Terriglobus albidus: one gene and its partner. The protein of the gene in region 2 interacts with the protein of the main gene of each other region in a pairwise test. Links are inferred from orthologs where the notes say so. Each region holds a gene or a part of one and is shown on either strand. Other genes may lie near its edges. The genes, in order: ruvC and ruvA.

Evidence for each region.
Region 1: the proteins of ruvA (region 2) and ruvC interact in binary tests that used the Escherichia coli proteins (3 or more experiments, as listed by UniProt). The link is inferred for Terriglobus albidus from one-to-one orthologs.

The regions. Positions count from the first base shown.
Region 1 is NZ_CP042806.1:3,962,707-3,966,006, forward strand. The notes cover bases 227-3,205. They hold ruvC (crossover junction endodeoxyribonuclease RuvC), read right to left. Parts: upstream 1,985-3,205; coding sequence 1,469-1,984; downstream 227-1,468. Other genes in these bases: FTW19_RS15520 (FecR family protein), read right to left, coding at 227-709; FTW19_RS15525 (hypothetical protein), read right to left, coding at 834-1,472; FTW19_RS15535 (thiazole synthase), read right to left, coding at 2,087-2,857. Also shown: more of FTW19_RS15520, read right to left, coding at 1-226; FTW19_RS15540 (DUF3185 domain-containing protein), read left to right, coding at 3,235-3,300.
Region 2 is NZ_CP042806.1:589,644-592,827, reverse strand. What follows is about bases 166-3,028. They hold ruvA (Holliday junction branch migration protein RuvA), read right to left. Parts: upstream 1,964-3,028; coding sequence 1,367-1,963; downstream 166-1,366. Other genes in these bases: FTW19_RS02405 (hypothetical protein), read right to left, coding at 2,264-3,025; FTW19_RS02410 (hypothetical protein), read right to left, coding at 1,987-2,259; FTW19_RS25670 (hypothetical protein), read right to left, coding at 1,065-1,301; FTW19_RS02420 (hypothetical protein), read right to left, coding at 166-925. Also shown: more of FTW19_RS02420, read right to left, coding at 1-165; FTW19_RS02400 (hypothetical protein), read left to right, coding at 3,048-3,184. UniProt on the Escherichia coli protein: The RuvA-RuvB-RuvC complex processes Holliday junction (HJ) DNA during genetic recombination and DNA repair.

The DNA of each region.
Region 1 (3,300 bases), 3.4 Mb from region 2 along the record:
CACTGTCCTGGGCGTAATCGTTCCGGGCTTCGGTACGTTGCGCCGCTTCGCTTGCAGCCGCCTGGGCGCGCTCCTCATTCCAGTTGTCCCAACTGTCCTGACGTACGGACTTCGACAGGAAATACCGTCCACTGTCGGCAGCATCCGGCTCAAACTGCTCGCCGGCACGGACATTCGCGCTGTAGCCGCCCTCGCGCTCCACGTGCAGGCTGCCTTGCATCACGGCTACCTCTACGGGAGCCTGATCCAGGCTGACACGAAAGGAACTATTTTCGACCGGAGTCAGCGAAGCCGCACCAGCCTTGAGGAAGTACCCGTTCTGGTCGGCAATCCGAAGCTCGAAGTACGCCATCCCCTGGTCGAGCGATAGCTGGGTCAGATATCTCCCCTGATCCGTATTCATGCGAACCAGGGTGAGAGCGCTCTGAGGTGTCAGGCGCGCTATGCTGCCATCTTCAAACTCAATCTCAGCCTGGCCGTCATCGGCTGTGACAATGCGCTGACCTTCAATCAATGGCAGGTTCGCCTGGGCCTCACCAATCTGTGTGTTATCGCCGTACAGCACCTGCACGTTGCCCTGTACAAAGCTCAGACGGGCGGCGCGCATTCCAGGAGCGGGAGCCGATTGCTGACCAGCGAGCCCGATGACTCCACAAACGACCACGAATAGCGCCACCAGAATTCCGCGTATTACTCTGAACCGGTTCATAGGGCCCCCATTCTCTCACTTGTATTAACGCATGTGCATAAGAAAGGTTCTTGCCTTGTTCCGGTCCTGTGATCACGAAAGCGCCCAGCGCATTGCGCTGTTTCAGATCGTTCGCAGAAAAGAGCTACTTCCCGTTATTCAGCAGCGCCTCGGCTTTGGTGCGCACCCGATCCATCAACGACACATCCTCGATGATCTTCCGTAAGGTCGGCTCGATATTCTGGATCTCGAGCGCCCACCCGGTCTTTACCGAATTACCAAGAGAGGTTATCTCGGCATCCAGACCAAGACGATCGAAGCGGTGCAGATATGCAAGGCGTTGACCGGTCTCCATGGTGAGAGCGATTCCCTGGAAGATGGAAGTCACCTTCTGAATCTCTTTGTCGTCGGAGTAGTTGTAGCTGCAGCTTCCGGTGTCGGAAGATCCGGTCCAGGTAAGGGCCTTCTTGCCGGTCTGCGCCATATTTTTAAGGTGCGTCTCACACTGCACTTTGCGGAAACCGTCGGTAGCCTTCGCCTCCGCCCAGATATGCTCAAGATTCTGCGGGCTTACAGCGATCGGCGCTTCCGTATCGATACCCTGCTGGTTACGCGCGCGATAGACCCCTTTTCCGTCTTCTCCGAGAGTGATTTCGTAGTGGGTGGTCTGTACCTGCGGCCGATCAAACGTAAAGGTGACGGTCGGCGGCGTCGGTGATGCCAATGCTGCCGGAGAGACCTGGAACACAAAAGCAAGTAGGAAGAGCGTAGTAACGTGCGTCATCGTACTCCTGCCAGCGAGATCGCCGACTCTGTCTGCAAAGTATGAATATGAGTGATAGCGATTGCCAGCGCATCTGCGGCGTCGGCCGTCTCGAACTGGTTCTCAATCTCCAGAAGCCGCGCCACCATGAACTGTACCTGTTCTTTCTTGGCCAGGCCATAGCCAACTACCGAGCTTTTGATCTTCAGGGGGGCATATTCGGCAACCTGCAGGTTACAGGTAGCGGCAGCCAGCAGCGCCACACCTCGCACCTGCCCAAGCTTCAGGGCCGACTTCGCGTTTGCCGAGAAAAACACGTCTTCGATCGCTACAACATCCGGAGCGTAGGCGGTCAATAATCCAGCCAACTCCGTATAAACCTGATGAAGACGGACCGGCGTACGATCCTTTTTGTTCAGCTTGATCGAACCCGCGGCTACCGGAACCAGCCGAGGAGTGCGCGCCCTTTCATCGGCCTCAACGATTCCCCAGCCGGTGAACTCGGTGCCGCAGTCGATTCCGAAGACACGCATGGTGGCAGTCTACCTGCGGGAGATGCGCCGGCATAGTGCCAAACCGCGCTCCCTAAGAGTGTTCATCACGACTTCCGCAAAACTTCTCCTCGAGGCTTCCGCCTAGCGGGAGATCCCCTCCAGTGGAGAGCTGGCCGTGGCGTAAAGCTTCCTGGGCATACGTCCCGCCAAGTATGCCTGCCGGCCGGCGAGCACCGCGTGCTGCATCGCCTCCGCCATCAGAATGGGGTCGTTTGCCTGGGCGATCGCCGTATTCATCAGCACGGCGTCAAAGCCCATCTCCAAGGCGATCGCAGCGTCGGAAGCAGTGCCGACGCCGGCGTCCACGATTAGAGGAACTTCGGTGATCATCTCGCGCAGGATGCGCAGGTTCGCGACATTCTGAAGTCCAAGGCCAGAGCCGATCGGAGCGCCCAAAGGCATCACCGCAGCTGCGCCCGCGTCAATAAGTCTCTTCGCAAATACAATGTCATCAGAGGTATACGGGAGAACCGTAAAGCCCTCCTTGACGAGAACCTGAGTTGCTAACAGCGTTCCTTGTACATCCGGATAGAGGGTTCTCTGGTCTCCGATGACCTCGATTTTCACCCAGTCGGAGAGTCCTACTTCGCGGCCGAGACGGGCAGCGCGGATGGCCTCTTCGCCGGTGTAGCAACCGGCGGTATTGGGAAGCAGGAAGTAACGCTGCGGATCGATAAAGTCGAGCAGGCTCTCCTTGGACCGGTCGAGATTCACCCGGCGCACGGCCACCGTCACCATCTCGGCTCCCGAAGCCTCAATGGCACGCTGGGTCTCAGGGCCGTCTTTGTACTTCCCTGTACCAACAATGAGTCGCGACTGAAAGGCCTTTCCGGCGATAACAAGGGGTTCCATAGGGCTATTTTAGGACCTTTCGAAAGAAGCAGTGTGTCGCGATACCGTTTCGCATTTTCGGCTTAAACGCGCATGGCCTGCGGCGTGCCGGCAGGCCATGAATAGCGCGGTGAACTGTTGAGATTGACCTGAGGCGTACCCACCCATCGGGGGCCTCGGCAGGAGCTACGAGTCTTGCCAGGTCTAAGGCGGGTCGCCTTAAGCCTCAGTCACCTCACGTGCATTGATACAACTGTGTGAGTCACATTTCATAGGCTGGATCATCCTCCTTTCCCGTGTACTTCTAACGTAAGACCTTGCCCGCATAGAGTCAAATGCGTACATCCTGCCAAATCAAAACCTGCATCGGAGATTTTTGAACGAATGAAGGAGAAATAATGAAGGCAGCGACGATTGTAGGTATCCTCTTGATTCTGCTTGGCATTGTGGGCTTCGCCATGGGA
Region 2 (3,184 bases):
GCAAACGCGCATCCGGATACTCTGCAAATACCACTGGCCGTTGCCGCGCCATAATGTCCCGCTTGTTTGGTCCAGCCAGCGGATAAAGGGGATGGAGCCCCTGCTTCATATTCGTGACATACGGGTCGTACCCCAATACCAGTACTCCGATGGAGACTGCAGCCAGAACCGCCATGCCGCTCGCGCGAAATGCGTTTGGTCCACGCCTGAAAATTAACCAAAGCGAAAGCTCAATCGCCAACAGCCCGCAACACAGCACTACCGCATACGCGAGCCCCGTGAATTTTATAGCGATGGCCAACGAGGAGGCTGTCGCAAAAAGGGCATAATCAACGGGAGTAGGAGCATAGATGATGTTAATTGCCGCGAGGATGGTAATAACGATCAGTAAACCCAACGCTCCATCAACATAGAACGTCATCATCTGAGGAAGGGCGATGGGACTCAACGCGGTGACGGTCGCTAAGAGGAGCGAGTTTACGCTGCCCACTCCACGCTTGCGGAAGAAGTCGCCTGAGTAGGCCATGCAGGCCAACATCAGAATTACGGTGTAAACCTTTCCAAGCTGGTAGTTACGAAACACATAAATTACAAGCGAGGCAAAGTACCAAGTCGCTTTTGGATAGTGGTTTGCCCACACCGATCCCGGAATATGGCCGTAAAGAGGATTGACGCCCCGCAGCAATGCCAGGATCGCCTCTGTGTGATACGCGCGACCATCATAACTCGTGTCGTCAAAAAACAATGTAACCGTGGCAGCCACGAAGGCTGAAGCCAGGAGTATGCCGACGAGCAGAACATGCTGCTTACGCGATAAGCCACGAAACAAAACAATGTAGAGCAATCCCAACAATACAAACGAGCTTAGAGCGGCAAGAGGGAGCCATGAATGGATCGCAGAGAGCAGCAGAATAGAGATAGTCATGGCTGGAATCCAAACAAGCTCTACAAGAAATAGTGCGACAGAGGGTGCAAAGCCAGCCCGCGCAACCAGTGTGGAAACTGCCGACTCTTCGCACCGTGTGACGCCACTGCGGTTCATTCGCATAGTTCCCTCTACGATCTTACGGCGATACATAGCTTGCAGGTCCGGGTCGATGGACCAATACAGGCGAAGAGAAGATCGCTCCCAGCTCCACGCCTCCATCCATCGTTGGCGTTTCTGGCTTGGCCCGGCGTGTGGAGATGGTTGCGGTGGCCAGCGCAACATATGAGATCGCTCTCACACCTGCGGGATGACAGATAAAAGACGGTTCGCGCGTGGCGCGAATAGTTCGCCCCAGGTCCCAAAAGCGGGACATCCACCCCAACGAGCTCGGGTCGTTGGGGACCCCGGGACCCGGGGCACCCAGAGTTGGTGGTTGCCTTAGCGGATGGCGGCGAGGGTGGCGCGGAAGAGTTGTTCGAAGTCGTCGGCGATGTTCGGTTCTTTCTTCAGTGCGGCTTCCATGGCCTTTTCGGCTGCCGGTTTCTGGTAGCCGAGGTTGGTGAGGGCGGAGAGCACGTCTTCGGTTGCTGCACCTGCGGGCAGGGCGGAGGCCTGCGATGTGGGCAAGGCGAACTCTTCCAGCTTGTCCTTTAGTTCCAGCACGACGCGTTCGGCAGTCTTTTTGCCGATGCCGGGAACCCTGGTCAGTGTGGCGTGGTCCTGCGCGCGAATGGCAGTGACAAGACGCTGCGAGGGAAGGCCGGAAAGGACAGTAACGGCCAGCTTGGGGCCGATGCCGCTGACGGTGATCAACTTCTCGAAGAGCTTCTTTTCATCGCGTTCGACAAAGCCGAAGAGGGAGATGGCATCCTCGCGCACGTGGGTATGGATGTGCAGCTTCACCTCGCGGCCCTCTTCAGGAAGATGGGTGAAGGTCTCAATCGAGATAGTCACGTCGTAGCCCACACCCGCGGCCTCGACGATGACCTGGTTGGGATGTTTGGCGAGGAGTGTTCCGCGAAGGTGAGCAATCATGGTGGTTGCTAGTTCCTGGTTGGCTAGTTGCTGGTTGTTCTACCTGACGGCAGAAGCTGTCCGATCACGAGACCGAGAACAGAGTAGAGAGCGATGTTGGCCAGGAGCAGCAAAGGCCAGAGACCGGTTGCGTAACGGAGCCAATGGACCGGTGGACAGATGATGGTGGTCACCAGGGTCCAGAAGCCGCCGAGAGGAATGCCGTAGCGGATGCTGTTGCCCGCGGTCCAGAGGCTGAAGGCGCCGGCGAAGAGGCCGAGGAAGCCGAAGACCCCAATGATGATCTTCGTGCGCATCGTTCTAACGGCGGCGGTACTTGATGGCGAACTCGTAGCCAGAGTTGGGCGGGAAGAGCTGGGCGACGAGCTTCAGACGCTCGGCCAGCGCTGTAGGAGCCAGTAGCGGGTACTCACGCTCGCGGAGCTCGGCGTAGTCGAAGTCGATCGCCAGCGAGAGCAGATAGATGGCGATGGCGTCGGCGAAGGCCAGCGCCGCGAAGTCACTCCGGGCTTTTTCGTCATTATTGGTACGGGCCTGCTTGCGGCTGTCGTAGGCGTCCTGGCTGGTCTCACCGCGGACATCGGCCTGGGCCTGCTTCCAGACAAGCTCTGAAAAGCTTTCGGGTACACCTGCCTGGTCCACGAAGGCATGGCCAACATTGATGAAAAATTCGAAGGCCAGGGCGAAGCGGTCATGCATCAGGCGCGCCGAGATGAAGACGCCTTCGGAGGTGCCGAAATCTACGTTGCGGTGGCAACTGGCGCGATCGCCGAGCTCGGTGGTGAAGTCCGACGAGATAAGGATGTCTTCGGGCGTATTGGCGCGGGTGGCGAGATCGCCCCGCATCTCGGCGATGGCAAGGGGAACGAAATAATACGCCTTGCGCTTCAGCGCGTCAGCCATGGCGGCGGGAACGGTATTGATGATCTGTTCCAGATCGGCGCCGGCGAGCTTGGCTTCTCCATAAACCGCGTAACAGACGCCGTTGCTTCCCTGGCGCACGGGGGCCTCCCGTGCCACCTGCGAGGCTGTAATCAGTTGCGACTGCACACGTTCCGACATCACGGTTTATTCTAAAGGAGCAATGATGACGCAGGCACAGCAAATCCCAGGGAGTTCTCACGGCCGGATTTTCGGCGTTCCGTTCGGCGATCTGGGCTGGTTTGCCAGCCTGTTGATGACGCTGGCCTCCGGTTTTCTGGTCTTCTTCGCGGCGACCTT